DNA from 3 places in the Ciceribacter sp. RN22 genome. Region 1 is predicted to be linked to each of the others. Evidence: riboswitches for the same ligand, from Rfam matches in the RefSeq annotation. Region 1 holds a riboswitch; each other region holds the start of a gene.

What was found. Region 1 has a riboswitch for cobalamin ahead of bluB (5,6-dimethylbenzimidazole synthase). Riboswitches for the same ligand answer to the same signal wherever they lie in the genome.
Region 2: another riboswitch for cobalamin. It lies ahead of cobU (bifunctional adenosylcobinamide kinase/adenosylcobinamide-phosphate guanylyltransferase); the one in region 1 lies ahead of bluB (5,6-dimethylbenzimidazole synthase).
Region 3: another riboswitch for cobalamin. It lies ahead of NHF53_RS20645 (energy-coupling factor ABC transporter permease); the one in region 1 lies ahead of bluB (5,6-dimethylbenzimidazole synthase).

What each region holds. Positions count from the first base shown of each region.
Region 1 covers NZ_JAMXLD010000001.1:2,219,567-2,229,752, forward strand. The annotation lists gene NHF53_RS10865 (acyl-homoserine-lactone synthase) at 35-679, shown strand; gene NHF53_RS10870 (DUF2865 domain-containing protein) at 857-1,924, shown strand; gene bluB (5,6-dimethylbenzimidazole synthase) at 1,958-2,650, opposite strand; cobalamin riboswitch at 2,696-2,900, opposite strand; gene NHF53_RS10880 (hypothetical protein) at 2,945-3,775, opposite strand; gene NHF53_RS10885 (NAD+ synthase) at 3,804-5,471, opposite strand; gene NHF53_RS10890 (LTA synthase family protein) at 5,655-7,595, shown strand; gene NHF53_RS10895 (hypothetical protein) at 7,769-8,725, shown strand; gene NHF53_RS10900 (GFA family protein) at 8,659-9,075, opposite strand; gene NHF53_RS10905 (class II 3-deoxy-7-phosphoheptulonate synthase) at 9,189-10,186, opposite strand, start outside.
Region 2 covers NZ_JAMXLD010000001.1:2,099,994-2,110,179, forward strand. The annotation lists gene NHF53_RS10310 (EAL domain-containing protein) at 1-517, shown strand, start outside; gene uvrB (excinuclease ABC subunit UvrB) at 776-4,183, shown strand; gene cobW (cobalamin biosynthesis protein CobW) at 4,782-5,861, opposite strand; gene cobU (bifunctional adenosylcobinamide kinase/adenosylcobinamide-phosphate guanylyltransferase) at 5,865-6,389, opposite strand; cobalamin riboswitch at 6,558-6,927, opposite strand; gene NHF53_RS10330 (hypothetical protein) at 6,990-7,457, opposite strand; gene NHF53_RS10335 (ATP12 family chaperone protein) at 7,520-8,311, opposite strand; gene NHF53_RS10340 (HAD-IA family hydrolase) at 8,304-8,975, opposite strand; gene NHF53_RS10345 (RluA family pseudouridine synthase) at 8,972-9,964, opposite strand; gene crcB (fluoride efflux transporter CrcB) at 10,059-10,186, opposite strand, start outside.
Region 3 covers NZ_JAMXLD010000002.1:1,194,409-1,204,594, forward strand. The annotation lists gene NHF53_RS20625 (aldehyde dehydrogenase) at 1-648, opposite strand, end outside; gene NHF53_RS20630 (aldehyde dehydrogenase) at 707-2,158, opposite strand; gene NHF53_RS20635 (AraC family transcriptional regulator) at 2,375-3,268, shown strand; gene NHF53_RS20640 (hypothetical protein) at 3,488-3,703, opposite strand; cobalamin riboswitch at 3,916-4,132, shown strand; gene NHF53_RS20645 (energy-coupling factor ABC transporter permease) at 4,186-4,839, shown strand; gene NHF53_RS20650 (phosphoribosylaminoimidazolesuccinocarboxamide synthase) at 5,039-5,989, shown strand; gene NHF53_RS20655 (TetR family transcriptional regulator) at 6,112-6,672, shown strand; gene NHF53_RS20660 (efflux RND transporter periplasmic adaptor subunit) at 6,850-8,055, shown strand; gene NHF53_RS20665 (efflux RND transporter permease subunit) at 8,100-10,186, shown strand, end outside.

The sequences.
Region 1 (10,186 bases):
AACGTTTCTCCCTGACCTTAGAAGGGAGACCGGCATGATCAGGATTATCAACGGAGCCAATCGCGACCGCTACTCGAAAGAAATGGCGGACGTATTCAGCCTGCGCAAGCGGGTCTTTCACGACCTCCTGAAATGGGATGTCAAGGTGGAGGGAGACTGGGAGATCGATCACTACGACGATGCCAACCCGATCTACGTTCTCTCCTATTCACCCGAGACGGGGCGCCTGCGCGGTGCGCTACGGCTGCTTCCCACCCTCGGTCCGAACATGCTCGACGACACGTTCCCCGTCCTGCTCGGTGACAATCCGCCGATCCGCAGTGCCGAGATATGGGAATCGAGCCGTTTCTGCATCGACCCGGAAATCTCGCAGGACCGCGCGTCGAACCAGGTAACGATCGCCGCTGCCGAACTGATGTGCGGCGTCGGCGAACTCGGGATCGCTTCCGGGCTCACGCACATCGTGACGGTGACCGACGTATTCCTCGAGCGCATGTTCCGCCGCATGGGTTGCCCCGGTGAGAGGATCGCCGACCCCCAGAAGATCGGCTCGGTCTACGCCGTCGCGATCGCCTGGGAGGTCAGCGACGACCTGCTCGAGCGGATGAAGGAAGTCGCCGGCATCGACCACCGCGTACTGGCGGAGCCGATGACGCTCGAACAGGCGCGGGCCGCCTGACGACGACTAGGCTCACTGGTCTGGCACCGGCCGGAGGCAAACCTTCGGCCGGGGCGCCGTCTGTTAAGCCAAAAACGAGCTTCCGGTTGGCGGAATGACGCTCGCCATCTATGATGATTGGGCCTATAGGCAAGTCGATCCGAGCAACGCCTGTCATTCGCCGATCGGGAACGCCAATTGCCGTACCGCCGTAGCCTCGTCCTGCTGTCCGCGATGGTCCTTGCGACCCTTCTTGTTCCCGCTGTCTCCCATGCGTCGATGATCTGCGACAGGTTGCGGGCGAGCCTCGTCAGCGAACCGGAAGTGGTCGGAGACACCGCCGCGATGCGGCGCTTCTCGAGCGCCATCGCCAGGCAGAACTTCGAGATCCGCAAGGCTCGGCAGCGCTTCTTCGACCTGCGTTGCGGCTCGCCGAGCGTCACCGATTACGCAGCGATGAACCGTCCCGAATGCGCCGCGCTTTCCGCCGACATCAAGCGGCTGGAGGCCGAGAAGCAGCAGCTTGCCGAGAGGCGCGATGCCGCGCGAACCGGCGGCACGCAGCGCAACGAGGTCCGCGGGAAGATCCTCGCCATGATGGAAGCCAACCGCTGCGACGAAGAACCGATGGAGGCGGACGTCACGCCCGCCGAGCCTCCGCGCACCCCCTATCTCGACATGGTGGCGCCGCGCCTCGGCCCGGATGGTTTCCCGGCAGGCGGCTGGCAGAACGGCGCCGGCGACCTGCAGACGCTTTGCGTGCGCAGCTGTGACGGCGCCTTCTTCCCGATCTCGTCGAATACCACGCCGCTTACCTTCCGGCGCGATGCCGAGCTATGCCGGCAGATGTGCCCCGGCATCGAGACCGAACTCTATTTCCGATCGGTCACCGAGCCCGAAAGCGGCGAGATGATCTCGACCGTGACTGGCAGGCCGTACCGGCAATCGCCGACTGCCTTTTCCTACCAGAGCCGGCGCAAGGGCGACCAGCCCTCCTGCACCTGCAATCTCACGGAGTTCTATCGCAAAATGAAGGCGCAGGCCGCGAGCGCGAACGTTCCCGACTACGGCTCTTCCGTCATCGATCTGAAGACCGCCGGCAAGCCGGCTCCCGAAGACGTCCGGCCATCCGCGCCCGTCGAGAGGCCCTACGACCCCACGGAGAAGAAAGTGCGTCAAGTCGGCCCCGTCTTCCTCCCCAGCGAAACGAGCGGAATCGACCTCAGGCATCCTGCGCTCTCCGGTCCGCAGCCGGTCCAGAAGTAGACCGCGTATGCGGTCCGTCTGATCCGGCGGGCTTCAGTCGCCCGGACCCTCCTGCCAGGTTTCGGAGAAGACCAGCTCCTCGAGCGGCAGCCGCTGCCGCCAGCCCTTTACCGCCAGTTCGGGCTCTCCGTAGAGCGTATCGACATAGCCGAGACAGAGCCAGCCGATCACCTCGACATGCTCCGGGATCCCGAGAATCCGCTTGAGGTCGGTCTCGTGGAAGATGCTGACCCAGCCGACGCCGACGCCCTCGGCCCGTGCCGCCAGCCAGAGGTTCTGGATCGCGCAGACGGTCGAGTAACGGTCCATGCTGAAATTGTGCGTGCGGCCGAGCACGACCGGGCCGCCGCGCGTCGGATCGCAGGTTACGCAGATGCCGAGGGGTGCTTTGCGGATGCCTTCGAGCTTCAGCGCGCGATAGTCGTCACGCGTCTTGCCCGAGAACATCTCGGCCGCTTCGTCGTTGGCGCGGCTGAAGGCCCGCCAGACCGCCTCCCTTCGCTCGGCGTCGCGCACGAGAATGAAATTCCACGGCTGCATGAAGCCGACCGACGGCGCGTGGTGGGCAGCGGAAAGCAGCCGCCAGACGAGATCGTCCGGCAGCGGGTTCGGCAGGAACTGGTCGCGCACGTCGCGGCGGGTTTCTATGGCTCTGTAGATGGCGGCGCGTTCCTCAGCAGAAAACGCACCCGCCCGGACCATGTGGTCCATCGGTTCGTCCGGCATCGTCAAATCCCCAACAATGCAAAGGACCGCCCGCCGTCCGCGCGGGCCAGGTCTATCTTGCCAGGCCGGTCTTCTGACTCGGCTTCCGCTGCCTGTCGCCGCCTTCCCGGCCGAAAGGCCAGTGACGCGAACCGAGAGACCGGTTCCTTGCGACAGGCATCCGCCACACAGCGTTGGGCACGTTCCGGATTGTCACCGGATTCCCGATTCTCCCACCTTGCCGGCGGGCACCTGACGCGTCCGATTGTTCACAGTTCGCCGCCCGTGGCAAGACCAACGGCGTGCAATCCGGTTCTACTCGACGGGGAAATAGCGGACATAGGCGAAAGCATCGCCATCGGGAGACCAGCTCGGCACGTTCAGCGAGCCCTGCCCGCCAAAGAGGTCCAGGAGCGTCTCGACCGTGCCTGTCGCGACGTCCATCCGCCGGATCGAAACTTGCTTGTCGCGCGGATGGCCTTCGACATCCCCTGCGTAGGAGAGGAAGACAAGCACGTCACCCCTCGGCCCGGGATGCGGAAACCAGTTGGAAAAACCGTCGTCGGTCACCTGCGCGAGCTCGCTACCGTCCGGGTGGATCTTCCAGATCTGCATCAACCCGCTGCGGTCGGAGTTGAAGTAGATCCACTGCCCATCCGGCGAATAGTCGGGGCCGTCGTTGTGCCCGCCGCCGCGGATCAGCTCCCGCTCCTCTCCGCCCTCGACGGCGATCGTGTAGATGCCGAATTCATCGTCGCGGATTCCGCAATAGGCGAGTTGCCGCCCGTCGGGCGACCAGCCGTGCCAGTAGGACGGCAGCCTTGCGGTCACCTGTCGCGGCACGCCGCCCGCCGCCGGCAGGACATAGATGCAGGATTTTCCGTGCTCGGTCTTGTCGGAGATCGCAAGCATCGTGCCGTCGGGGGAAAGCCCGTGGTCGTTGTTGCAGGCGCCGGCAAACCCTGTTTCGATCCGTTCAGGAACCGCGCTCCCGTCGATCGGCACACGGTAGATGAGGCCGTCGCCATTGATCACAAGATGTCCGCCGTCCGGCGTCCAGTTGGGGGCCTCGACCAGTGCCTCCGTCTGCCAGACGACGCGAGAGGTGCGGGCCTCGCAGTCGAAGATCTCTACGGAACTGCGCATGCTCGCCTCCTTGCAGGGATTGGCGGGATCAGCGGTCCCGGAACCGGTTGGTGATCGGGTAGCGCCGGTCGCGACCGAAGTTCTTGCGGGTGATCTTCACGCCGGGCGCCGACTGTCGGCGCTTGTATTCGGCAAGATAAAGCAGATGTTCGATCCGGTGCACGGTCGCCACATCATGGCCGCGCGCGACGATCTCTTCCACCGACATCTCCTGCTCCACCAGGCATTCGAGGATATCGTCCAGCACCGGATAGGGCGGAAGAGAATCCTGGTCGGTCTGGTTCGGCCGCAACTCCGCAGACGGCGCCTTGGAGATGATGTTGGCCGGAATGACCTCACCCGATGGCCCGAGCGCGCCTTGCGGCACGTTCTTGTTGCGCCAGCCCGAAAGCGCGTAGACCTGCATCTTGTAGAGGTCCTTGACCGGATTGAAGCCGCCGTTCATGTCGCCGTAGAGCGTCGCGTAGCCGACCGACATTTCCGACTTGTTGCCGGTAGTCACGACCATGGCGCCGAACTTGTTCGAGATCGCCATCAGGATCGTGCCGCGCGTGCGCGCCTGCAGGTTCTCCTCCGTGACGCCCGGTTCGGTTCCCTCGAAGAGTTCCGAAAGCGCGGAGATGAAGGCGTCGACCGGCTCGCCGATCGGCACGATATCATAGTGGCAGCCGAGCGCCTTGGCGCAGGCTGCGGCATCCGAGAACGAGCTTTCCGAGGTGTAGCGGTAGGGCAACATGACGGTCCGCACCCGCTCGGGGCCGAGCGCGTCCACGGCAATCGCCGCGCAGAGCGCGGAATCGATGCCGCCCGAAAGGCCGATCACCACGCTCTTGAAACCGTTCTTGTTGACGTAGTCGCGCAGGCCGAGCATGCAGGCACGATAATCCGCGTCCTCCTTCTCCGGCACATGGGCGATCCGCCGCTCGTCGCAACGCCAGCCGTCGGCGCCGCGCTTCCATGTGGTGACCAGGAGTTCCGCGTCGAACTGGCTCATCTGGAAGGCGAGCGACTTGTCGCTGTTGAAGGCGAAGCTCGCACCGTCGAACACCAGTTCGTCCTGACCTCCCACCTGGTTGGCATAGACAAGCGGCAGCCCGCACTCGATCACCTGCTTCAGGGCGATCTGGTAGCGCACGTCGATCTTCGCCCGGAAATAGGGCGAGCCGTTCGGCACGAGGAGAATTTCCGCCCCTGCTTCGGCGAGCGTCTCGCAGACGCCGAGATCACCCCAGATATCCTCGCAAACCGGGACACCGATGCGAATGCCCCGAAAATTCACCGGACCCGGCATCTCGCCGGGAACGAAGACACGCTTCTCGTCGAATTCGCCGTAGTTCGGCAGGTCGATCTTGTCGCGGGTCGCAATGATCTCGCCGCGATCGAGGATCGCCACCGAATTGTGCCGGCCTTTCTCGCCCTGCCGCGGGAAACCGATGACAACGCCGGGCCCGCCGTCGGCAGTATCCGCCGCCAGTTGCTCCACAGCCGCAAGGCAGTTCCTGAGGAAAGCGCGCTTCAGCACCAGATCCTCCGGCGGATAGCCCGAGAGGAAAAGCTCGGTGAAGAGCACGAGTTCGGCACCGGCAGCCGCAGCCTGACTGCGCACCTCGCGTGCCTTGGCGAGATTGCCGGCGACGTCGCCGACAGTCGGATTGAACTGCGCGATTGCGATACGGAGGGTGTCGGGACGGGTCATGGTGTCGCTCATATCTCTCGTTTAGCGCGAGCCGGACCCAGCCGCAACGCCGCAAGGCCCGATCGAGCACGGAAAACAGCGTGGAACCTTCCGATGAACGGCCGGTTCATCTGGTGTTCATGACAGTTATGTGACAGAGAAACGACAGTTTTCCGACATACCTTTCAAAATCCGGAGAGTGCCTTGGTTGAGATCGCTTCCGATCCGGCTAGTTCCATCACGCCCCGCGCCACCGTCACGTCCGCCGCTGCGGCAAATCGACGGGACGGCTATGCCTGGGCCACGGTTCGCCTCGGCAACCTGCTGATCCTTGCGATCCTCACGGTTCTCGCGACGGAATGGATCGCCCGCGGCAATCTCCACGAAGCCTTGCGCTTTCTGATCGCTTCGGATCGTCCGGGCCTGGCAGCCGTCGGCATCCTCTTCCTGCTTTTTACGGCAACCGATGCGCTCCTCGGCCGGGCCTACCAGTCCGCACTGATCCTGGTGCCGCTCGCCGTCATTCCCGCGTTCATATCGGCGCAGAAGCAGCTCTTCCTGTCGGACCCGCTCTATCCGAGCGACATGCTGTTCGGCCGCCAGATCCTGCAATTGCTGCCGGTCATGGTGGCAGCACGGCCCTACCTTGCGGTGGCAATCGGCTGCTGCCTGGTCGCCGCGCTGGTCGCCCTGGTCTATCTGTGGTTTTTCGCCTGGCGCCGGTTCCCGTCGCTCTCCCGTCCGGCGAAACTGTTCCGGCTGCTGGTCGGCCTGCCGCTCATCGGCGGCTTCCTCTCGCTGATGGACTACGCCGAATATTCGCCGCTGCGCGACCGCCTCAACATCATCCCGATGATGTGGGACCAGCGGGAGAACTACCTGCACAACGGCTTCCTGCTGGCCTTTGCCTTCAACCTGCCGATGGCGAACGTTACCGCACCGGAAGGCTACGGTGCGGAGGCGATCGACAGCATTCCCGCCGGCAATACGTCTGTCGCCGGCTCCGGCACGACCAGTCATCCCGACGTGATCATGCTGATGAGCGAGTCTCTCTGGGACCCGACGCGGCTCAGCAATGTCCGGCTCTCGCCCGATCCGATGCCGACGATCCGAAAGAATGCGTCCGGCAACGTCTTCTCGCCCGAGTTCGGCGGCATGACGGCCAATGTCGAATTCGAGGCGCTGACGGGCTTCTCGAACGCCTTCCTGCCCTATGGCAGCATCCCCTATCAGCAGTATGTCCGCAGGCCGCTGCCGTCGCTCGCCACCTTCTTCCGCTCGAAGGGCTATGTCGCCAAGTCGTTCCACCCCTTCCAGAGCTGGTTCTGGAACCGCGCCAACGTCTACGAGGCCTTCGGCTTCGAGAGCTTCCTCTCGGAAGAGAACATGCCGGTGATGGACAAGCGCGGCATCTTCGCCTCCGACCAGGCCCTGACGAAGGAGATCATGCGCGCGGCGGACAACACCCGCGAGCCGTTCTTCTTCTTCGGCGTGACGCTGCAGGGTCATGGACCCTACGAGCCGCACCGGTACGGCAAGAACACCATCGCGATCGACGGACCCACGCTTTCGGCCTCCAGCACGCAATCGCTGGCGACCTACGCCCAGGGTGTCCGCGAGGCCGACCAGAGCCTCAAGATGCTGATGGACTGGGCGAAGAAGCGCCGCCGCGAGACGATCGTCGTCATCTTCGGCGACCACTTGCCGCCGCTCGGAAGCGTCTATCCGGAGAGCGGCTACATGCCCGACCAGGTCGCGACCCGCTCGGCTCCGGTCGACATCATGAAGCGCGAACACGAGACCCCGCTGGTCGTGTGGTCTTCGAAGCGCGGGGTACAGAAGGACCTCGGCTCCATCAGCCCCGCCTTCCTGCCCTATCACGTGGTGAAGCTCGCCGGCTACGAACATCCCTTCTATACCGGTGTGCTCGGCGCCGTGCACGACCGCTACGACGCAATCGACCGCTATCAGCTCGTCGACGGCTCCGGCGGAGCCACGCCCGACTGGTCGAAGACCGGCAAGACGGTAGATCCACTCGTCCGCGACTACCGCTACCTGCAACACGACGCGATCTTCGGCGACGGGTTCGGCACTGAACGCTTCTTCCCCGAACAGGTCGAACGCCTCACCGCACCGGCCTCCTGACGGGACGCCTGCGGAGCGGCGTTTTTCCCAAACCAGAAAAACGTTGACACACAAAGGATCTATAAATCTCTTAGGAGGTGAAGATGACCTTCTTCGGGCCTTACGGCGCGTCCCCAACGCAAGGTACGGCCCACGTTTTCTGATGACGCGCTGATTTTGTTTTTGAGCATCCCATGCGAGCCCTTACCCGTGCCGAAATCGTTGGCCACCCGCTGTTCCCTGCTATCGAAAAGCAGATCGCAGACCATTTGATCGGCATTCACCTGCGTACGCCGCGGCTCTCGCGGCTGAAGGCGTCCCATCGAAAGTGGCTGATGACGCAGTCCCTCTACGCGCTCAACCTGCAGCGCACCGATGATGATCCGCTCTCGGGCCTCACCGCGACGCGCTTCGTGGAGGTCGTGATGAAAGTCGGGGCGGCGAGCCGCAACACCGCAACCGCCTACCTGGCGGAACTCGTCGCCTACAAGTTCCTGCGCGACGTGCCCGGCGTGCCGGACCGCCGTGTGCGGGTTCTCGAAGCGACCGAGCCCAGCAATGCGGGCATGATCAGCTGGTTCACGGCGCATATGGCCTGCCTCGACCGGCTGGACGGTGGCGACCGCGAGGCAACCAGCATCGCCGACCCGCGCATCTTCCGCATTGCCCAACCGTACGCGGCTGCCAAGCTCGTCGAACACCCGGACTGGCGCGACCCGCCGGAGACGATCGGACACTTCTTGTGGTCCGATCTCGGCGGCATTGTCCTGCACGACCTGATCTCGCGTATCGGTGAATACGATCCGGCGGCCGAGAGAACCTTCGTCGGACCGACGACGCTGGCGGAGCTCGGAGAAAGCTACACCGTCTCGTCGACGAACCTGAAGCGCATGTTCAAGAAGGCCGAAACGGACGGTCTGCTCGGCTGGGAACTGCCGCGCCGCCGCGGCAGCCTCTGGCTTTCCCGTCGCTTCACCGGCGACTATTTCCACTGGCAATCGACCAAGTTTGCGGCACTGGAGGAGGCTTTCCACTACGCCGTGGAAAAGCTCCGGCGAGAGGACGAAAGCCTCGCCGGAGGCGGTCAGCCTCCGATCGGTTGCGACGTCGAGCCGACGGAGAATTTCGGCGCGGCGTCCGCCACGTCGTAGTAGTCGCCCTTGTCGGCACAATAGATGTGGTAGCCGAAACGGAGCCCCGTCGGCTGATCGAAAGCACCCGCCATCACCGACACGTAGTCAGCGCCATCCGCTTCCCAGAAGAGAGCCGAGCCGCAGGTGCGGCAGAAGCCCCTGCGCGCCTTGTCGCTGGAACGGTACCACGTGACGTTGTCCGCGCCTTCGATCTCCAGCCGATCCTTGTCCACATTCGTCGCTGCATAATAGAGGCCGGTCTGTCGGCGGCATTGCGAGCAATGGCAGCCGATGAGATCCTCCAGCTCACCCTTTGCGCGGAAACGGACAGCGCCGCAATTGCAGCGCCCGGCGTGGACTTCAACCATGAAAACCTCCAGAAACAAAGACCGGGCCAGCTTCGCCAAGCCGGCCCGGTCCGTCAACTTCAGTCTTCTTCACCTAGCGATCAGCCGAATTCATCGACCTCACGCCGCAGCGGTCAGGCATTCGCAGCCATCATCCGCTTCTCGTCACGTCCGCCCTTCATCCGCTCGGCGAGCAGGAAGGCGAGTTCCAGCGCCTGGTCGGCGTTGAGCCGCGGGTCGCAGTGGGTGTGGTAGCGGTCCTGCAGATCGTCGGCCGTGACCGCACGGGCGCCGCCGGTGCACTCGGTCACATCCTTGCCGGTCATCTCGATATGGATGCCGCCCGGATGCGAGCCTTCGGCGCGATGGATCTGGAAGAAGCTCTCGACTTCCGACAGGACGCGCTCGAACGGACGGGTCTTGTAGTTGTTGAGCGTGATCGTGTTGCCGTGCATCGGGTCGCACGACCAGACGACCTTGCGGCCTTCCCGCTCGACGGCACGAATGAGGCGCGGCAGGTGTTCCGCAACCTTGTCGTGGCCGAAACGGCAGATCAGCGTCAGACGGCCGGCTTCGTTCTGCGGGTTCAGGATGTCGATGAGGTTCAGCAGATCGTCGGCCTGCAGCGACGGACCGCACTTGAGCCCGATCGGATTCTTGATGCCGCGGCAGTATTCCACATGCGCGTGGTCCGCCTGGCGGGTGCGGTCGCCGATCCAGATCATGTGTCCGGAGGTTGCGTACCAGTCGCCCGACGTGGAATCGACGCGGGTCAGCGCCTCCTCGTAGCCGAGAAGCAGCGCTTCGTGGCTGGTGAAGAAGTCGGTCTCGCGCAGGCTTGGATTGTTCTCCGACGAGATGCCGACCGCCTTCATGAAATCCATGGTTTCGGAAATGCGGTCGGCGAGCTTGCGATAGCGCTCCGCCTGCGGGCTGTCCTTGACGAAGCCGAGCATCCACTGATGCACGTTCTCGAGGTTGGCATAGCCACCCATCGCGAAGGCTCGCAGCAGATTGAGCGTCGCAGCCGACTGCCGGTACGCCATGATCTGGCGCTCCGGATTGGGAATGCGGGCCTCGCTGGTGAACTCGATGCCGTTGATGATGTCGCCGCGGTAGCTCGGCAGTTCGA
Region 2 (10,186 bases), 120 kb from region 1:
CAACATCTCGCCGCGGGAGTTCTCGCTCTACTGCATCGCCGACATGCTCGGCCGGGTCGCCGGACCGCGCGGTATCAATCCCGCCCTGCTCGAGATCGAGATCACCGAGGAGGCGACGCTCGACACCGAAGGCGCCGGCGAGCAGCTCAAGCGGCTGGAGAATGCCGGCTACAAGCTCGCCGTCGACGATTTCGGCATGGGCCATTCCTCCCTCGCCTACCTGATCGACCTCAAGGTCGACCGGTTGAAGATCGACCGCAGCTTCGTCAAGGGCGTCGCCGGGTCGCGCACCAACCAGAGCCTCATCGCCGCCCTCGTCGGCCTCGGCCACGCGCTGGCGCTCGACATCGTCGTCGAGGGCGTCGAGACGGCCGAGGATGCCGAGGTGCTGGCGCTGCTCGGCTGTCGCGTCGCCCAGGGCTACCATTTCGCCCGGCCGATGCCGCTCGCCGCCCTCTTCGGCTGGCTCGGCGCGGATCGTCCCGCCGCGCTGGAGGACGGCCGCGCGGTCGCCTGACCGAAGGAAGCGGCGCTGCCTGCGGATGGCGGGCCGCGTCCTGACAGTTCCTGTCAGCAGGCTGCGTTATGTTTCCTTTTTGTACTCGTTTTTTCGTCGCCGCCCCTTTCCATCCGCCGGCCATTTCTCCATATTCGGCGCATGGCCAAGACACCGAAAGATTCCGCCGCCCGCCCGGGCGAAGCCCGGCAAGGGCAAGTGCCCGTCGCGGACAATTCCGCGCCCCGCAGGTCGGCCAGCCCGCAGGGCGATGCGGCCGTGAATGCAGGGAATGGATTTGAAGAGGCGCCGCAGGCTGCGTTCGAGGGCGCGCCGCTCGCCGGTTCCGTCGCCGACTGGGTGAAGCAGCTCGAGGCGGAGGCGGAAGCCTCCACCGTCGAGAGCCAGCGCGACATCGCCTCGAAGGCCGGCAAGCACCGCAAGAAGGTCGAGAACGAGGCGCGCAAGCACGCCGAGGCCGTGGAGGTGGCTGCCAGAGCGAAGCGCAGCGGCCAAGCGGCCGCCGCCTCTCGTCCGGCGCCATCCCGCGACGCCGAAGGCGCGCAAAAGAAAACAGGTGCGGAGGCCAGCCCGAAGGGCGGTGCGGCCGTGAGCACGAAAGCGACCTCCTCCAAAACCTCCCGCGGCGTCTCCATCGGCGGCTCCTCCGACCCGAAGACCCGTGCCGCCGCCGGCCTCAACCCGGTCGCCGGCCTCGACGTGTCGCTGGAGGAGGCGGGCGCGCTCGCCAAGGGCGGCGTCACCGCCACCGTCGACGCCCTGTCGAAGCTGATCGAGAGCGGCAACCCGCTGTTCAAGAACGGCGAGATCTGGGTGCCGCACCGCCCCGCCCGGCCGGAAAAATCCGAAGGCGGCATCGCCATCCGCATGCAGTCCGACTACCAGCCCGCCGGCGACCAGCCGACCGCCATCAAGGACCTCGTCGAGGGCCTGAATTCCGGCGACCGCACCCAGGTGCTGCTCGGCGTCACCGGCTCGGGCAAGACGTTTACCATGGCCAAGGTGATCGAGGCGACCCAGCGCCCTGCCGTCATCCTCGCCCCCAACAAGACGCTCGCCGCGCAGCTCTATTCGGAATTCAAGAACTTCTTCCCCGACAACGCGGTCGAATACTTCGTCTCCTATTACGACTACTACCAGCCGGAGGCCTACGTCCCGCGCTCAGACACCTATATCGAGAAGGAATCCTCGATCAACGAGCAGATCGACCGGATGCGCCACGCCGCCACCCGCGCCATCCTCGAGCGCGACGACTGCATCATCGTCGCCTCGGTCTCCTGCATCTACGGTATCGGCTCGGTCGAGACCTATACGGCGATGACCTTCCAGATGTCGGTCGGCGACCGCCTCGACCAGCGCCAGCTCTTGGCCGACCTCGTCGCCCAGCAGTACAAGCGTCAGGACATCAACTTCACCCGCGGCTCTTTTCGCGTCCGCGGTGATACCATCGAGATCTTCCCCGCCCACCTGGAGGATGCCGCCTGGCGCATCAGCATGTGGGGCGACGAGATCGAGGCGATCACCGAGTTCGACCCGCTGACCGGCCAGAAGACCGGCGACATGCAGACGGTGAAGATCTACGCCAACTCCCACTACGTGACGCCGCGGCCGACGCTGAACGCCGCCATCAAGGCGATCAAGGACGAGCTGAAGCACCGCCTCGGCGAGCTCGAGGCCGCCGGTCGCCTGCTGGAGGCCCAGCGGCTGGAACAGCGCACCCGCTACGACGTCGAGATGCTGGAGGCCACCGGCTCCTGCGCCGGCATCGAGAACTATTCGCGCTACTTGACCGGCCGCAAGCCCGGCGAGCCGCCGCCGACCCTCTTCGAATACATCCCCGACGACGCGCTGATCTTCATCGACGAGTCCCACGTCACCATCCCGCAGATCGGCGGCATGTATCGCGGCGACTTCCGCCGCAAGGCGACGCTCGCCGAATACGGTTTCCGCCTGCCGTCCTGCATGGACAACCGTCCCTTGCGCTTCGAGGAATGGGACGCCATGCGCCCGCAGACGGTCGCCGTCTCCGCCACCCCCGGCGGCTGGGAGATGGATCAGGCGGGCGGCGTCTTCGCCGAACAGGTGATCCGTCCGACCGGCCTCATCGACCCGCCGGTCGAGGTCCGCGCGGCCAAGACCCAGGTCGACGACGTGCTCGGCGAAATCCGCGACACGGCGCTCAAGGGTTACCGCACGCTGGTCACCGTGCTCACCAAGCGCATGGCGGAAGACCTCACCGAATACCTGCACGAGCAGGGCGTGCGCGTCCGCTACATGCATTCCGACATCGACACGCTGGAGCGCATCGAGATCATCCGCGATCTTCGCCTCGGCGCCTTCGACGTGCTGGTGGGCATCAACCTTTTGCGCGAGGGCCTCGACATCCCCGAATGCGGCTTCGTCGCCATCCTCGACGCCGACAAGGAAGGCTTCCTGCGCTCGGAAACCTCGCTCATCCAGACCATCGGCCGCGCCGCCCGCAATGTCGACGGCAAGGTCATCCTCTATGCCGACAACATCACCGGCTCGATGCAGCGGGCGATGGACGAGACGGCGCGCCGCCGCGAGAAGCAGATGGCCTACAACATCGAGCACGGCATCACGCCGGAATCGGTCAAGGCCCGCATCTCCGACATCCTCGATTCCGTCTACGAGCGCGACCATGTCCGCGCCGACATTTCCGGCGTCGCCGGCAAGGGCTTTGCGGCAGGCGGCAATCTCGTCGGCGCCAACCTCCAGGCCCACCTCAACGCGCTCGAAAAGCAGATGCGCGACGCCGCCGCCGACCTCGATTTCGAAACCGCCGCGCGGCTCCGCGACGAGATCAAGCGCCTCAAGGCCGTCGAACTCGCCGCCATGGACGACCCGATGGCCCGGCAGGAGGCGGCGAGTGCCGAAGGCGCGAGAGGGAAGCAGTCAAGTCCGGCGGCGAGTGCGGAACAGACCCCCTCTGGCCCTTCGGGCCATCTCCCCCACAAGGGGGGAGACCGGGAGGCCGCCGCAAGCGCGGCGAACTCCCTCCCCCCTGTGGGGAGGGTTGGGGAGGGGTCTTCCGGTGAACCCCGCATCTCCCTCTCCTCGCGCTCGAAGACCGGCCGTGCCCGCAGCGCCGGCCGCGAGTCGATCTCCCCCCCTGAGGGGGAGATGTCCCGGCAGGGACAGAGGGGGGTATCCCCCAATGAAGCGTCCGCCGATCACCCCCCTCTGTCGGCTACGCCGACATCTCCCCCTCAAGGGGGGAGATCGGCGGAGCAAGCGTCCTACTTCGCCAAGCCGTCGCTCGACGACATGGGCCCCGGCACCGACCTGCCGACACCGGCCGGACGCTCGCTCTTCCGCAAGAACACCCTCGACGAAATGACCGTCGGCCGCACCGAAAAACCGGTGACCGGCAAGGTGCCCGAGAAGCCGGGGGCCGAACCGGGCCGCAGCCCGATCTCCCCCCTTGTGGGGGGTGAGGAGCGGTCGGCGAAGCCGAGCAATCGATCCAGCGAATCGATTGCAGCAACGAACGCCGGCAGGACAGAGGGGGGTGCCCCACGCTCAGGGCCGGACGACCCCCGCCCCATCATCCGCGCCCGCCCCGGTGCCGGCTCCTACGAGGACCCGGCGGACCAGAAAAAGAAGGGCCGCACCAAGGGCAAGACGGGACGACCGGGACGGTGACCACGAGTCCCTTCTCCCCATCCCGATGGGGAGAAGGTGCCGGCAGGCGGATGAGGGGCAGCCCGTACGCCTACGGGGTCGCTCCGCGCGGCGGCGCCATCGATCCGGTGGATCGATTTGAGCGAACGAAGGCCTGAGCGCGACGCCGCGCGAAGACTGTGCAAGGCCCTACTTCAGCTAAGTGTTAGAAATTCCAAGTGAGGGGGTCGGTTTCGCCTGCTTGACGTCCCCCTCACCTGCGATTTCTGGCACTTACGCCTTCGGCCTAAGCTGCCGAAATCGCTTCCTCTCCCTCAAGGAGAGAGGAACGGCTGGCCTGCTGCCGGTTTTTCGGACACCGAGTTAAGCTAATCCGACCTTGTTTTCAAATTCCATCGGGCTGAGATAGCCCAGTGTCGAATGCCGACGCGGGGGAGATCGGAAGGCGACAAATCGCGCTTCCCACCAAATCCTTCTGACCCGTGCTCCGAACAACCGCCCCCCTTCAGCGCTGACGGAACGACCGAGCGTCGCCGCATGGTGATCTCCCCCCTTGTGGGGGAGATGGCCGGCGGGCCAGAAGGGGGTAACTGATGCGTCCATCGCTCTCAATCGGTCCTCAGGCCGCCTTCTCGACCGCCTCAACCACCGCCGCGAAATCCCATTCGTGCAGGCCGATGACGACGAGGCGGGTCTCGCGCTTCTCGCCGGCCGCCCAGGGGCGATCGAAATAGGTGTCGATGCGCGAACCGACCGCCTGGACGACGAGCCGCATCGGCTTGCCGGGCACGTCGACGAAGCCCTTGAGGCGCAGGATGTCGTGGGCCTCGATGACGGCTCTCAGCCGCTCGACGAAGGCCGCCGGATCGGCGATCGCCGGAAGCCGCAGCGCAAAACTCTCGAACTCGTCGTGGTCGTGGTGGTGCAGGTGGTCGTGACCCTCGCCGGAGGCATGGGCAGCCTCATGCTCCAGTTCGTGGTGCGACTTGCGGTTTCCGATATCGGCCTCCGAACCGGCGCCGAGGCCGAGGAGCACGATCGCCGGAACCTCGCCGTTCCTCGCCTCAACCAGCGTCGGCTTGCGGTTGATGCGTCCAGCAACCTCGGAGCGGACCGCGGCGATCCCCTCGCCGTCCAGCAGATCGGTCTTGTTGAGAACGATGAGATCGGCGCAGGTGAGCTGGTCCTCGAAGAGCTCCTCGAGCGGGCTGTCATGGTCGAGCGAGGCATCCTGCTCGCGCATTGCGTCGACCCTGTCGTGGTCGTCGGCGAAACGCCCGGCCGCCACCGCGGCACTGTCGACCACGGTCACCACGCCGTCGACCGTCACGCGGGTGCGGATGTCCGGCCAGTTGAAGGCGGCGACCAGCGGCTGCGGCAGGGCGAGACCGGAGGTCTCGATGACGATGTGATCCGGCCGCTCGTCGCGTTCCAGCAGGCGCTGCATGGTCGGCACGAAATCATCGGCCACCGTGCAGCAGATGCAGCCATTGGTGAGCTCGATGATGTCGTCCTCGGTGCAGTTGTCGGCGCCGCAGCCCTTCAGCACCTCGCCGTCGACGCCGAGGTCGCCGAATTCGTTGATGATGAGCGCGATCTTCTTGCCGCCGGCGTTCATCAGCATGTTGCGGATGATCGTCGTCTTTCCGGCGCCGAGAAAGCCGGTGATGACGGTTGCCGGGATCTTCTGCTGCAGCATGGTTCAACCCTTCATTTTCAGCGGCAGTCCCGCCGCGACGAAATAGACTTCGGTCGCGACCGCCGCGACCATCTGGTGGAGCCGTCCGGCATGGTCGCGGAATTCGCGCGCCATGCGGTTTTCCGGCACGATGCCGAGCCCGACCTCGTTCGAGACGAGGATCAGCCGCGCCCGAAGCATTGGCAGGACCGAGACGAGGCGCGCGCTTTCGGCGGCGACATCGCGTTCGTCCAGCATCAGGTTCGTGACCCAGAGCGTCAGACAGTCGACGAGCACGACACGGTCCGATGCATCGATGCGTCGGAGAACGCCGGCAAGGTCCACCGGCTCCTCATGGGTCGTCCAGAGCCCGCCGCGGCTCTCACGATGCAGGGCAATGCGTTCGCGCATTTCATCGTCGAAGGCGCGTCCCGTTGCGACATAGTGGCGTTCGAGCCCGCTTGCCTCGGCAAGCGATTCCGCATGCCGCGACTTGCCCGAACGGGCACCGCCGAGCACGAACACGCTATGGCCGGCGGCCGCGCTCAAGGACGGACCTCCGCGCCAGAGCGCCGGAAAGGTGGACATGAGAAGAGGCCGGGCGCGCAGCCCGGCAGAAAGGATGTGGAAATGCGGGATCGCACAATCCCGCCGTCACAAGATGTCGCCACGACAACCTCCGTGCTGGCAACGGGGATTTTTCCCCAGGATGGGCTTTCAAAGCCCGGCACGGGTGGCAGGTCTCCTGGCTCGCGGTTGAGGCGCCAAGCGCCAGCGGGGCAACCTCGCCTTCCCGGAGCTTCGAAGCGGCACGAAGAGGCGGACGATTCGTAGAAATAGAGGCGTCCCGGCCCCGGCTGATCGTGTCGCCACTCCAGTGGCTTTTCCAGCTTCGCCGAAGAACCCGCCGTCCGCGCCTTGCGGACCCGTCGCGGGCATTCCGGCTCACCGGATGATTGACCCTCACCGCTCTACAGTCGCGGGGTCGGCTGCGATTGGCAGGCCCGGCTTGGGTCCCCACCGTCGCATTCCCTTTTGCGTTCCGCCCCGTATCGACGGCGCGGAAACCATCCGAATGAGAAAACGCTTAGGCGCAAGCGGCGGTGAAGTCAATTCGAACAGAACGCCTGCAAACCGCCCCAAAGCCAGTCACTGACGCGCAGAAGGCATGCTCAAGGCGAAGAGCAAGCGGATGCGCGCGGCGACCGCCTCGGCGAGCGCCTCCGCCTCGAAATCGGGGGTTTCCGTTTCGCTCGTCACCGGGAACGTCGCGGTGGCGACCGGAGAACCGTCGATGACCGAGATCGCGGTCACCGTGACGGTTGCCTCGCTGCGGTGGTTGAGCGGCGAAATGTCGGGTCGATAGGAGCCGATCCGCACCGAGAGCACCACCGGTGGCGCCTCCGGCCGCGGCGCGGTCGCAGCGATCGCCGCGGCGATCCGGCTGTCGGTGCCGACGACCACGGTCTGCGGCACGCGGACATCGGCAAGCACCGTCAGGTCGCGAACGTCATAGACCTTGCGCGGCGTCAAGAGCTCGACGCCCGCGACGCTGCACGAGGACAGCAGAGCGCAAAGAAGAAGGGCGATGACGGCGTGGCAGAACCGCAGACACATGGCAGGCTGATCCGATCCCGATTCGGTCGGAAGAGACTGTCACCGGTATGGTTAGCGCGGCGTTAAGCGGCAGCCCGCACGGCCCGGAACAGGCGCGCCGCGGCATCCATCTCCTCGAAGCGCTTGGCCCTGCGGGCCTGCGCTTCCTCGTCGACGCCCCAGTGCTCTTCGGTCCAGTCCTCATCGAGATGGGCGAGCGCCCATACCTCCGGAGTGGAAAGGAAGCCCTCGGCGAAGGCGAGCGCCAGGATCGCCGAGCCGGTCAGCGTCGTCACCACGTGCAGTGCAGCGAGTTCGAACGGGGTCCGGTAGGCGTCGAGTGCCTTGGCGAAGGCCTCGATTGCCGCCTGTGGCTGTGCCTGGTGGACGATGCCGGCCGCAAGAATGAACCGCGCGCCATGGGAGGAAGCCACCCAGTCGATCACCGGTCCCCACTGCCGCGCCTGTCGTTCGACGAGTTCCTGAGGCGATTCCGCGTGGTAGCAGAGCAGGTCGTTGCCGGCGTAGCGCACGATATCCTCGAACACGGCGTCGATCTGTTCGGCGACGGCATCGATCGCGGTATTGGCAAGCCGGGTCATCGGCATCGTCGCCGGGTCGATCGTTTCGCCCTGGGCGCGCCACTCCGAAGCGACGAGCTCGGCGGCATCGGCCGTCGGCAGGCGCAGCGGATGTTTCGCCGGCGTCTTCACGCCGCGACCGTCGAGCAGGATGGCAACGGCCTCATCCTCGTTCCGCGTGCCGACTTCGGTGTAGAAGCGCTTCGCCTGCGGCCGCTGCATCTGGATCTGCGCGCGGCGTACCGGGTCCGGATCGCTCGGCTCGGGGCCGAAATCGCTGAGAAGGTCACGCATCGACGGCTCCTTTCATGACATGGGCCAAAAGGTCGGCCGGGTGGTCAACGACGGCGTCCGCGCCTGCAAGCAGCAGCGCAGCAGTCGTCGAATAGCCCCAGGAGACGCCGATCGCCCGGGCGCCGGCGGCCTTGCCCATCTGCATGTCGTAGATCGCGTCACCGATGACGACCGCATCCCGCGCATCCATGCCGGTTTCGCGGCAGCACTCCAGAACCATGGCCGGATTGGGTTTCGACGGACATTCGTCCGCCGTCCGTGAAACGACGAAATGGGGCTTCAACCCGTGGGTTTCAAGCACGCCGTCGAGGCCACGGCGGGACTTGCCGGTCACCGCCCCGATCAGCAGGTCGTCACGGCGAACCATCGCCGCGATCACCTCGGCGATCCCGTCGTAAAGCGGCTCCTCGAAGCCCTGCTCGGCGCGCACCTCAGTGAACACCGCCTTGTAGTAGAGCGCCATCGCCCCCGCCTCGTGATCGACGTCCGGCTTGCCCTGCATGGTGGCGATCGCGAGATCGAGGCTCAGGCCGATGATCGCCTTGGTGTGTTCGACATCCGGCGCGGCATGGCCGAAATGAAGGAAGGTGCGCGTCATCACCGCATGGATGAGGCAGACGCTGTCGACGAGCGTGCCGTCGCAATCGAAGAGAACGAGCTTCATTCCTCGTCCCTCGCCCCGTCGGCTTCATCGAAGCCGAGCAGGTTCCAGCTCTGCACCATGTGCGGCGGCAGCGGCGCCGTGACCTTGAGCCGCCCGCCGGAGGGATGCGGAATATCGATGTAGCGGGCATGGAGATGCAACCGCTTCTGGATGCCGCCCGGGAAATCCCAGTTCGGATCGTCGATGAAATATTTCGGATCGCCGATGATCGGATGCCCCATGTAGAGGGCATGGACGCGAAGCTGATGGGTGCGCCCGGTATAGGGCTCCATCTCCAGCCAGGCGAGGTTTTGCGCTGCCGTGTCGATCACCCGGTAGTAGGAGACGGCGTGGTCTGCCCCCTCCTCGCCGTGCTTGGCGACCCGCATGCGGTCGCCGTCCGGGGTCTGCTCCTTGACGAGCCAGGTCGAGATCTTGTCCTCGTGCTTGCGCGGCACACCCTTCACCAGCGACCAATAGATCTTGTGGGTGTCGCGTTCGCGGAAAGCGGCCGTCAGCTTTTGTGCCGCGCCGCGCGAGCGGGCGACGACGAGAACGCCGGAGGTGTCACGGTCGATACGATGGACGAGACGCGGCTTCTCGCCCTTCTTGTTCGTCCAGGCCTCGAGCATCTTGTCGATGTGGCGGGTAACACCCGAGCCACCCTGAACGGCAAGGCCAGCCGGCTTGTTGAGTACGAAGACCTTGTCGTCCTCGTAAAGCAGCATCCGCGAGAGGAGTTCGCCGTCACCGGAATGCTTCAGGTCCTTGCCGGCGATCGGCCCCGTCTTGGCCTTGGCGTCGACGTCGAGCGGCGGCACGCGGATCATCTGATCCGGCTGGACGCGCGTATCGCTCTTCGCCCTGCCACCGTCGACGCGCACCTGGCCGGAGCGCAGAAGCTTCTGCAACGCTCCGAAGCCGAGGCCCGGAAAGTGCACCTTGAACCAACGGTCAAGCCGCATTCCGGCCTCGTCCGCATCCACCCTGATATGCTCGACGCCCGCCATTTCTGCTCTTTCGACAAATTTCCGCGCGGCCCGAACGCCGCACATCAGGGCCTTTAGAGCATTTCGCCCGCCGAAGGGAAGTGTAAAAGCTCTCTCAGAGCAGCGAACGCATGAGGCCAATGCCCGCAACGGTCGCAACGAGCGAGAGGCCGACGCTCGCGCCGACATAGACGAGGCTCGAAAGCGCTTCGCCACGCTCGAAGAGCGAGACGGCGTCGAGCG
Region 3 (10,186 bases), on a different contig from region 1:
GATCAGCGCTTCGACGATTTCGGCTGCGTCCTCCGGCGCGTTGGTGACGACGTTGACCACCCCTTCCGGGAAGCCGGCATCGATGAACACCTGGCCGATCAGCACATGCAGCCCGGGGCAGAGTTCCGACGCCTTGAGGATGACGGTGTTGCCGCAGGCGAGCGCCATCGCGATCGCGCGCGTGCCGAGAATGACCGGCGCATTCCACGGTGCGATGCCGAGGCAGACCCCGACCGGCTGGCGGATCGCCATCGCGAGCGTTCCCGGCTTGTCGGACGGAATGATCTCACCGGAAATCTGGGTGGTCATGGCAGCTGCTTCGCGCAGCATGCTCGCCGCCAGCATGACGTTGAAGCCGGCCCAGGGTGCCGTGCCGCCGGTTTCGGCCGTCAATAGTGAGATAAAGTCCGGCGCCCTGGCGTCCATCGCATCGGCCGCTTTCATGAGCAGAGCCCGCCGCGCCCCTGGACCGAGCTTCGACCACGCCGGAAAAGCGGCAGACGCTGCCGCAACCGCCGCCCTGACATCGTCGAGGCCGGAGGCGGGCGCGACCGAGGCGACTTCACCGGTGAATGGATCACGGCGTTCGAAGGTGGCTCCGGTCACTGCGTCGACAGATTTGCCGTTGATGATCTGCTGTATTCTCATGGTCGATCGTCTCCTCTCAAGATCACTGGTGAAACAGGGTGGCGTGTGCAGCGCGCCGTCATATCGGGTAGGTCTCGCGGCGGCCATTGACGGTGATCCAGCGCAGTTCGGTGAACGCATCTACCGCCTGCATGCCGCCGAAGCGGCCATGGCCACTTGCCTTCACACCTCCGAAGGGTGCCTGCGGTTCGTCGGAAACCGTCGCGCCGTTGATGTGGCAGATGCCGGATTCGATCCGTCGTGCGACCTCCATCGCCCGTCCGACGTCCCGCCCGAAGACGGACGCCGAGAGCCCGTACTGGGTGTCGTTGGCGATCGTGACGGCCTCGTCGACGTCTGCAGCGCGGATGACGGCGACGACCGGCCCGAAACTCTCGTCGCCATAAAGGCGCATCGCCGGCGTCACGCCATCAAGCACGGTGGCGTCCATGAAGCTGTCGTGGCTCGTTCCACCCACGAGAAGACGTGCGCCCTTCGAAACCGCGTCCTCCGCCAATGCCCGGACCCGCCTCACGGCCTCCGCGCTGATCATCGAGCCGAGCGGCATACCCGCCCGTAGCGGGTCACCTGCCTTCAGACGCGCTGCCCGCGTGGCAAAGAGCGAGAGGAAATCCTCGGCGATCGCGTCGAGCAGGATGATGCGCTCGGTCGCCATGCAGATCTGTCCCTGGTTGAAGAAGGCTCCGAAGGCCGCCGCATCCGCGGCATGCTCGAGATCGGCATCCTCCAACACCAGCATCGGCGCCTTGCCGCCGAGCTCGAGAAGGCAAGGCTTCAGGTGCCTGGCCGCGACCTGCCCCACCACGCGGCCGATGCGGGTCGAGCCGGTAAAGTTGACGCGGCGAACGGCGGGATGGGCGATCAGCGTCTCGACGATCATCGCCGCATCGGCTGGATCATTGCTGACGACATTCACCACGCCCGGCGGGAATCCGGCATCCCGCATGACGTCGCCGATCAGCCAATGGGTTCGCGGACAGAGTTCGGATGCCTTGAGCACGACCGTATTGCCGCAGGCGAGCGGCATGGCTATTGCCCGGAAGCCGAGGGTTACCGGCGCATTCCACGGCGCAATCGCAAGGCAGACGCCGGCAGGTTGCCGGACGGCGAGCGACAACCGTTCCGCTACGGCGGAGGGTAACACAGCCCCGCTTACGGCCGTGGTCATCGAGGCCGCGTCGCGGATGATCTCGGCGCCGAGCGAGAGATTGAAATCGCACCAACTGCGGGTGGCTCCGGTCTCCGCCGTCATCGCCGCCGCAAAATCGTCCGCCCGCGCGCTCAATATGTTTGCGGCACGTTCGAGAAGCGCGCGGCGTTCGCCGGGGCCGGTCGCGGACCAGGCGGGAAAGGCCGCCGCCGCCACATTCGCCGCACGTTCGGCATCTGCGGTCGAGGCCGCCGCACCGACGGTCACGATGTCTCCGGTCACCGGATTGCGCCGGAGGAAGGTCGCCCCGCCGGCGGCATCCTCGTCGGCACTGCCGATCATCAGCCTTGCCTGGAACATTTCGGCCCCCTCGGACCCGGGTTCAAAAACGGTTCTTCAGGGGAATCCGGGCGCAAGCCAGCGAATGCGCTGGCATGCCCGCCAAGCCTCCTCCCAAAGGCATTTTGCGAGCTTAGGGGTTGACCTCGGTGTTGAGAATGCGATTTTCTGGCAGTGACATGTGATTTTCCGGCGATCTGTCATCGAAAGGCGGAGGGACGGAAAGCCGGGGCTCCGATGACCGACAGACACGCCATTCACCGCAAACTGCGCTGCAATCCGCTTTCTCCGGCCTTGGCGCGACGATCGATGCGCATCACCGCACCACCTTACGAACATTTCGCGCACGTGCTCGTTCTTTCTGGCGGACAAGTCAGACTGCGCTCGCCGGCGCGCGACGAGGTTCTCGCCGGTCCCGTCGTGGCGATCCTGCCGCCCTGCGACGACCTGTCCCTGGTCATCGACGCGGGCAGTACGGGTCACATTCTCGGTCTTTCAAGCATGCTTCTGGCGGAGGTGGTCGAAGATCAGCCCGAAGGCCACGGCCTCAGACTTCTGCTGTCGCAGGAGATCATCCGGCAGGACATCGAACGCGCGGAGGTCGAGGCTCTCGTTCCGCTGCTTCGGGGCCTTTCCGATGAACTCGAGCGGGAACACCCGTCCATAATGGCCTCCTGCGCCTTTCTGCAGCTTCTCCTGTTGAGGGTCTGGCGTCTCACCGGCGCGGGTGACCTGCCTTTCACCAGGCCGGCGAAGACCGGCGACATTCTCCAGCGTTTTAGGCACCTCGTCGAAAGTCACTTCGAAGAACAGAGGCCAATCGGCTTCTACGCCGAGCAACTCGGCATTACCGCGGATCGGTTGCATTCGCTTTGCAGCAAGGCTCTCGGCAGGACACCGATCGAGCTTGTCCACGAGCGCACGATCCGCGAGGCAAAGATCAAGCTCGAACGCTCGCCGCGGAGCATCCATGGGATCGCCGAAAGCCTGGGCTTTCGCGACCCGACCTACTTCAGTCACTTTTTCAAACGAAAGACCGGCCTGTCCCCCGCCGCCTATCGCCAAAGCTTCACCTCGATCGGCGACAGGACGGGACAGGAAGCGCCAGCGAGCTACGCCGACTGGCCGTGATCGATCCGGCGCACGATCGGATCACGGCGACAAACAGATATATCAGGCCTGCCATCTAACCTCAGGCCTGACAGTCTGCCCTTTCCCCGATGGTAGCCGAGCGCGGCGATCGCCGCCGTATTCTTCACCGTGATGAAGACGCAGGACACACTCGCCTGACGGGGAGCAGCCGGGGAAACCTCCCCCGGCCGCACTCCAGACGAGACAAGCGAGGTGGCGTCAGCCCTTGGTGATCACGATCAGCGTCGTGAAGATCACCGGTACGGCCGTCAGAGCCGGCAGGATGATGGCCGGATAGCCGAAATAGCCGATCGCAAGAATCCAGACCAGGACCAGGTTGAGAATGAAGAGAAGCTTGGCAGTGGTCGGCCCGGTGAGGGCTTCTCTGAGCATCCATCCGAAAACAGGTACACTGTAGACCATTCTTGCGAGCATATCGGATTTCCTTTCTCCACGGGCGGCAGCCTTGATTTTCGTCAACCCGTAGACGCCGTCGAGAGCCGCCGCAATGCGGCATTTTGGCCTGTCGCCGCTTCCGACCGATTGCGCACACCCGCGTCATCGGCTATCACCAATCGACCTGCACTGAAAAAGCCCGTGGTCACGACCGGAACGGTCCATTCCACGTCGCGAACCGGACGGCAGGCGAATTCAAAACCAGCGATGGTTCCACCCGACGAAAACGAAGTGGTGGATGAAAAGGGAATACGGTGAGGATTACCCATCAGGGGCCGAGACCGTAGCTGCCCCCGCAACTGTGAGCGGAGAGCGACGTCCAGCATGCCATTGGCCGGAAACGGTTGATAAGGCGGACCGAGCCGAGACCCGCGAGCCAGGAGACCTGCCATCGCCTCGGCCACGATTTTCGTGGCGTCTCAAGCAATTCCGCGCGGTGGGCGCGGAGGAAAGGCAATAGAATGCATATTGAAGTTGGAATTATCGATCCTGTTCGTATCGCGCTTGCGAACGCAGCCGCCCTCAGCGTCGTCGCGTCCCAGCTGCCGGCCGTCGTGCGCAACCCGCTGGCCGTGCCGAAGACCCTCGTTTCGGCCGTGGTGTTTTCCGCGCTGATGCAAGCCTGGCATCTGCCGGTCGGCCCGTCCGAACTGCACCTCATCGGCGCGACGACCATTTACATGCTCTTCGGGTTCGCACCGGCCATGCTCGGCTTCGCGCTCGGCCTCGTCCTGCAGGCTTTCCTGTTCGAGCCCGGCGACATCCCGCATCTCGGCGTCAACGCCCTCTCGCTGATGGTGCCGATGATCGCGGTCCACTACAGCTTCGGCCGCCGGCTTTTCGACGCCAAACTGCGGGACCGTTTCAACCTCGGCAAGGTCCTGCGCATCGACGCCGTCTATTACGCCGGCGTGTCGGCGATGGTCGGCTTCTGGCTGATGATCTCCAACGACGCGGTCGCCTTCACCGACTGGGCCGCCTGGGTCGCAGCCTATTTCCCGGTCTTCCTGGTCGAAGCCTTCATCACCTTCACCGCCGTGTCCGTGATCAAGGGCTTCCGCGCCAATGGGCTCGTCTCCCGCATGACCGAGGTCGGACGCCTGACCTTCGCCTGATACCGCCAGGCGCTTCTGCCTGCTGCAAGAACCGGAAAGCGCATGGCGACCACCATGCGCCTTTTCTTTTGATAAGGAGCGGTCAAAGCGCCTTGGCTCTCCTTCCGCCGAAGGCCTCGCTTGACAAAACCCGGCGGTAAACTAAGGGTCCGGCGAGGACGACCGGCGTCCGTTCCATGACATCAGAAGGGCGAGGCCATTGCGCATTCTCTCCGAAGCCTATTTCCCCGAACTGCCGAACTACTATCGTGGCAAGGTTCGCGAAAACTACGATCTTCCGGACGGCCGGCGCATCATCATCTCGACCGACCGGCTGAGCGCCTTCGACCGCATTCTCACCTGCATTCCCTACAAGGGCCAGGTGCTGACCCAGACGGCCCGCTACTGGTTCGAGCAGACGAAGGATATCTGTCCGAACCACGTGCTGGACTACCCCGACCCGAACGTCGTCGTCGGCAAGAAACTCGACATCCTTCCCGTCGAGATCGTCGTGCGCGGATATCTTGCAGGCACGACGGGCACCTCCATCCTGACGCTCTACAAGGCCGGCCAGCGGGAGATGTATGGAATCCGGCTGCCGGACGGCATGCGCGACAACCAAGTCCTGCCGCAGGCGATCATCACCCCGACGAGCAAGGCTTTCGACGGCGGCCACGACGAGCCGCTGACGCCGGAGCAGATCGTCTCGACGGGACTGCTGACGCAGAAGCAGTGGGACACGCTTTCGGACTATGCGCTGGCGCTCTTCGCCCGCGGCCAGACGCTCGCCGCGGAACGCGGACTCATCCTCGTCGACACCAAGTACGAGTTCGGCACCGACAAGGACGGCACCATCATCCTCGCCGACGAGATCCATACACCGGACAGCAGCCGCTACTGGATCGCCGACAGTTATCCCGAACACTTCGAGAAGGGCGAACGTCCGGTGAGCTTCGACAAGGACTTCGTCCGCTCGTGGGTCGCCGAACGGTGCGATCCTTACAAGGACGACATTCCGGAAATTCCGGCGAAACTGGTCGAGGACACCTCAAAGGTCTATATAAAGGCGTATGAGGCAATTACCGGCGAGACGTTCGTGCCGGACGACAGCGGTGAAACGCCGCTGGCGAGGGTTCGCGCAAATCTCGATCGCTACTTTCCAAGGAGCTGAGTGAAGCGTTGGCGATCGCGCCGAAAGAGGAAGGGCTCCCGGCGAGCAACGTACGGGCCGGCACGCGCACCGCGCGGGGCCAGCGCAAGCCCCGTCGCCCGGCCGCGGAGACGCGCGAGGACATCCTCAACACGGCCGAGGAACTGTTCCGGACCAAGGGCTTCACGAACGTTGCGGTGGCAGACGTCGCCGCTGCGCTCGGCATGTCGCCGGCCAATGTGTTCAAGCATTTCCATTCGAAAGTTGACCTCGTCGACGCCATTTCCGTGCGCCACCTCGAAGCCATGATCGAACGGCTCGCACGGCCGGACGACCGCAAGGCGCCCCCGGAGCGCCTTCTCCTCTTCGTCGAGCAGTTGATGGAAAGCCATCTGCAGGATCTCCAGAAGAGCCCGCACATCTTCGAGATGATCGTCTTTTCCGCCGGCCAGGAACTGGCCTGCGCCGAGCAATACCGCGAAATGCTGATCGACGACATCACCCGGATCATCGACGCGGGCGTCGAAAGCGGCGTCTACCACGTGAAGGACAGCCGCAAGACCGCCGAAGTCGCGGCAATGGCATTGGCCTGTGTGCTCCATCCGGTGTTGATCGCCAGGGAAAAGGCCGACATATTGGCAACACGTTGCCGTGAAGTTGTGGCTCTGATCGATACCGCACTGCAAAATCCGCTTGCAAAGTGACGATACTCTTCTTACGTCACTTTGCATCGCCTCCCGTCCAGTGACGAGAGGACGACGCGGAATTATGCCGTCACCATCCCTTGTCCGGGATGAACGCGGCCCACGAAAAACTGACGCTTGCTAATTTTTGTCGGCCCTGCCGGCCCTCCCGTGCTCGCCTCTTTTCGGAAAGAAACGATGACCAGACGTTTTCTGCTGCCTTCTCTTTTCCTGCTCGCCGCCGCACTGGCGAGCTGCAACGATTCCGGTGATCAAAAGGCCGGAGCTGGCGCGGGCGCAGCGCGTCCGCCCTCCCCGGTCAGCGTCGTGACCCTCAAAAAATCCGAGCAACCGCTCACCACCGTGCTTTCGGGCAGGGCTGAGGCCTTCCAGACGGCTGAAATCCGCCCGCGGGTCGGCGGCGTGATCAAGCAGATCGCCATCAAGGAAGGCAGCTTCGTCAAGGCAGGTGATCTGCTCTACAAGATCGAGGACGACACCTATTTGGCGTCGGTCGCCGAAGCCCAGGCCGCGCTGGAAAAGTCGGAAGTCAGCGTGCCCGCGGCGGAAGCCAACCTGCAGCGTTACGAGCGCCTTGCAAATACGGGTGCCACGCAGAAGGAATACGAAGACGCGCGCACCACGCTGCTGCAGGCGAAGGCCTCGGTGGCGGAAGCCCGCGCCACCCTGCAGACCGCGCAGATCAGTCTTGGTCTCACGGAGATCCGTGCGCCCTTCGACGGCGTGACCTCCGCCACGAATTTCTCGATCGGCAACGTTGTCACGGCAAGTCAGACTGACTCCCTGATGACGCTTCGACAGATCAATCCGATCTATATCCAGCTGAACGAGTCGAGCGTAAACCTCTTGAGGTTGCGGGCGGCCATCGAGGCCGGCAAGCTGGAGCGAAATGACGACAGCGAGACCACCGATATCCGGCTGACGATGGAGGACGGCTCCGACTATCCGCATGTAGGCAAGCTGGACATGTCGGAAATGGCGGTGAGCACGACCACGGGCACCTTCACCATCCGCACACTCTTCGACAATTCTGACAACCTGATCCTGCCGGGCATGTATGTGCGCGCCACCATCACGGTCGGCAAGGACGCAGGCTATCTCATTCCGCAGCGGGCAGCGGGCCGCAACGCCAACGGCGAACTGACCGCGAAATTCGTAACGGCGGAGAATAAGGTCGAAACCCGCACTTTCAGGAACAGCCAGCTCTCCGGCAACGGCTGGCTCGTCACGGAAGGGGTGAGCGACGGCGACAAGCTGATCGTCGATGGCTTCCAGTGGATCGCCGACAATGCAACGGTCACCCCCATCCCCGCTGAGGTCGATGAAAAGGGCTTTGTCATCGAAAAGCCGGGCAATCAACCCGCTCCGGCGCCGAAATCATGATGTCCAAGGACATGCTCGGCAACATCGTGATCAGGAACTAGACCATGGCTAAATTCTTCATACGGCGACCGATCTTCGCATGGGTCATCGCCATCATCATCATGCTGGGCGGCACGCTGGCGATCAACACGCTGTCGATTTCGCAATATCCCGAAATCGCGCCGCCGACAGTACGCATCAGCGCGACCTATACCGGCGCCAGCGCCGATACCGTTCGCAAAACCGTCACGCAGGTCATCGAGGACGGCATGACGGGGCTGGACGGCCTCACCTACATGACATCGTCATCGACGACCGGCTCCTCCAGCATCACGCTGACCTTCGATAACAGCGTCGATCCCGACATTGCTCAGGTCCAGGTGCAGAACAAGCTTCAGCTTGTCACCTCCCAATTGCCGTCGGTTGTGCAAAATCTCGGCATTGAAGTGACCAAGTCCACGTCGAGCATTCTGCTGGTCGGGGCGTTGGTCTCCACGGATGGCAAGCGCTCCTCCGCCGATCTGGGCGATATCTTCGCCAGCCAGATTGAAGATCAGGTCAAGCGTCTGGAAGGCGTCGGCAGCATCAATTCCTTCGGTTCAGCCTACGCCATGCGCATCTGGCTCGACCCCTTCAAGTTGAAGAAGTTCCAGTTGACGGCTGCCGACGTGACCTCGGCCATCGAAGCGCAGAACACACAGGTGTCGGTAGGTTCGGTCGGCGGGCTGCCCTCGGTGGAAGGCCAACAGATCAATGTCACCATGACGGCCCAGAGTCAGCTCAACACTGTGTCCGATTTCGAGCGCATCATTCTCAAGGTCGACACCAGTGGTGCTAATGTTCGGCTCAGCGACGTGGCGCGCGTCGAAATCGGCCTTGAAACCTATTCCTCGACCTCCCGTTCCAATCGGCAACCCGCCTCCGGTTTCGCCGTGAACCTGGCAACCGGAGCAAATGCGCTCGACACGGCCGCTCTTGTCAAGGACAAGCTGGCGCAGATCGCACCGTCGTTGCCACAGAACGTCGAGATCATCTATCCTTACGACACGACGCCCTTCGTTTCGCTGTCGATCGAGAAGGTGGTCCACACACTGATCGAAGCGATCATCCTTGTCTTCTTCGTGCTGCTGATCTTCCTGCAGAACCTGCGTGCGACATTCATTCCGATGATCGCGGTGCCCGTCGTGCTGCTGGGAACCTTCGGAATCCTGGCCCTGACCGGCTACTCGATCAACACGCTCACGATGTTCGCGATGGTGCTGGCGATCGGCCTTCTCGTGGATGACGCGATCGTCGTCGTCGAGAACGTCGAGCGCATCATGTCGGAAGAAGGTCTCTCGCCGCTTGAGGCGACAGAGAAGTCGATGGGTGAAATCACCGGCGCCATCGTCGGTATCGCCCTTGTCCTCACCGCCGTGTTCATCCCGATGGCCTTCTTCGGAGGGTCCACCGGGATCATCTACCGGCAGTTCTCCGTGACCATCGTCTCGGCGATGCTGCTTTCGGCGCTCGTCGCGATCGTGCTCACGCCTGCGCTCTGCGCCACCATGCTGAAGCCGATCGACCACTCGAAGAAGCAGCGCGGCCCCGCCGCCTGGTTCAACCGGAACTTCGACCGCACCACACGCGGCTATGTCTCGAGCATTGGCTATCTGCTGAAACGCTCGGCGCGGGTTCTCGTGGCCTTCGCCATCGTGATCGGCGGCTGCGCGTGGCTCTTCACGCGCCTGCCGAGTTCCTTCCTGCCGCAGGAGGACCAGGGCGTGCTGATGACCATCATCCAGCTTCCCAACGGCTCCACCAGTGCACAGACGGCCAAGGTCATCGAAAAGGTAGAGAACTATTATCTCGACAAGGAGAAGGACGTCATCGACAGCGTCTTTGCGGTCAACGGCTTCAGCTTCGCTGGCAGTGGGCAGAGCTATGCCCTGGTCTTCGCCAGACTGAAGGATTTCGACCTGCGCAAGGATCCGAGCATGGCGGCGGGCGCCGTCGTGCAGCGCGCCATGGGCTATTTCTTCTCTATCCGCGAGGCGCAGGTCTTCCCGATTCTGCCACCCGCCATCCAGGGCATGGGCAATTCCAGCGGCTTCTCCATGTATCTGGTGGATAACGGCAACCATGGCAGCGATGCCCTAGTCAACGCTTCGAA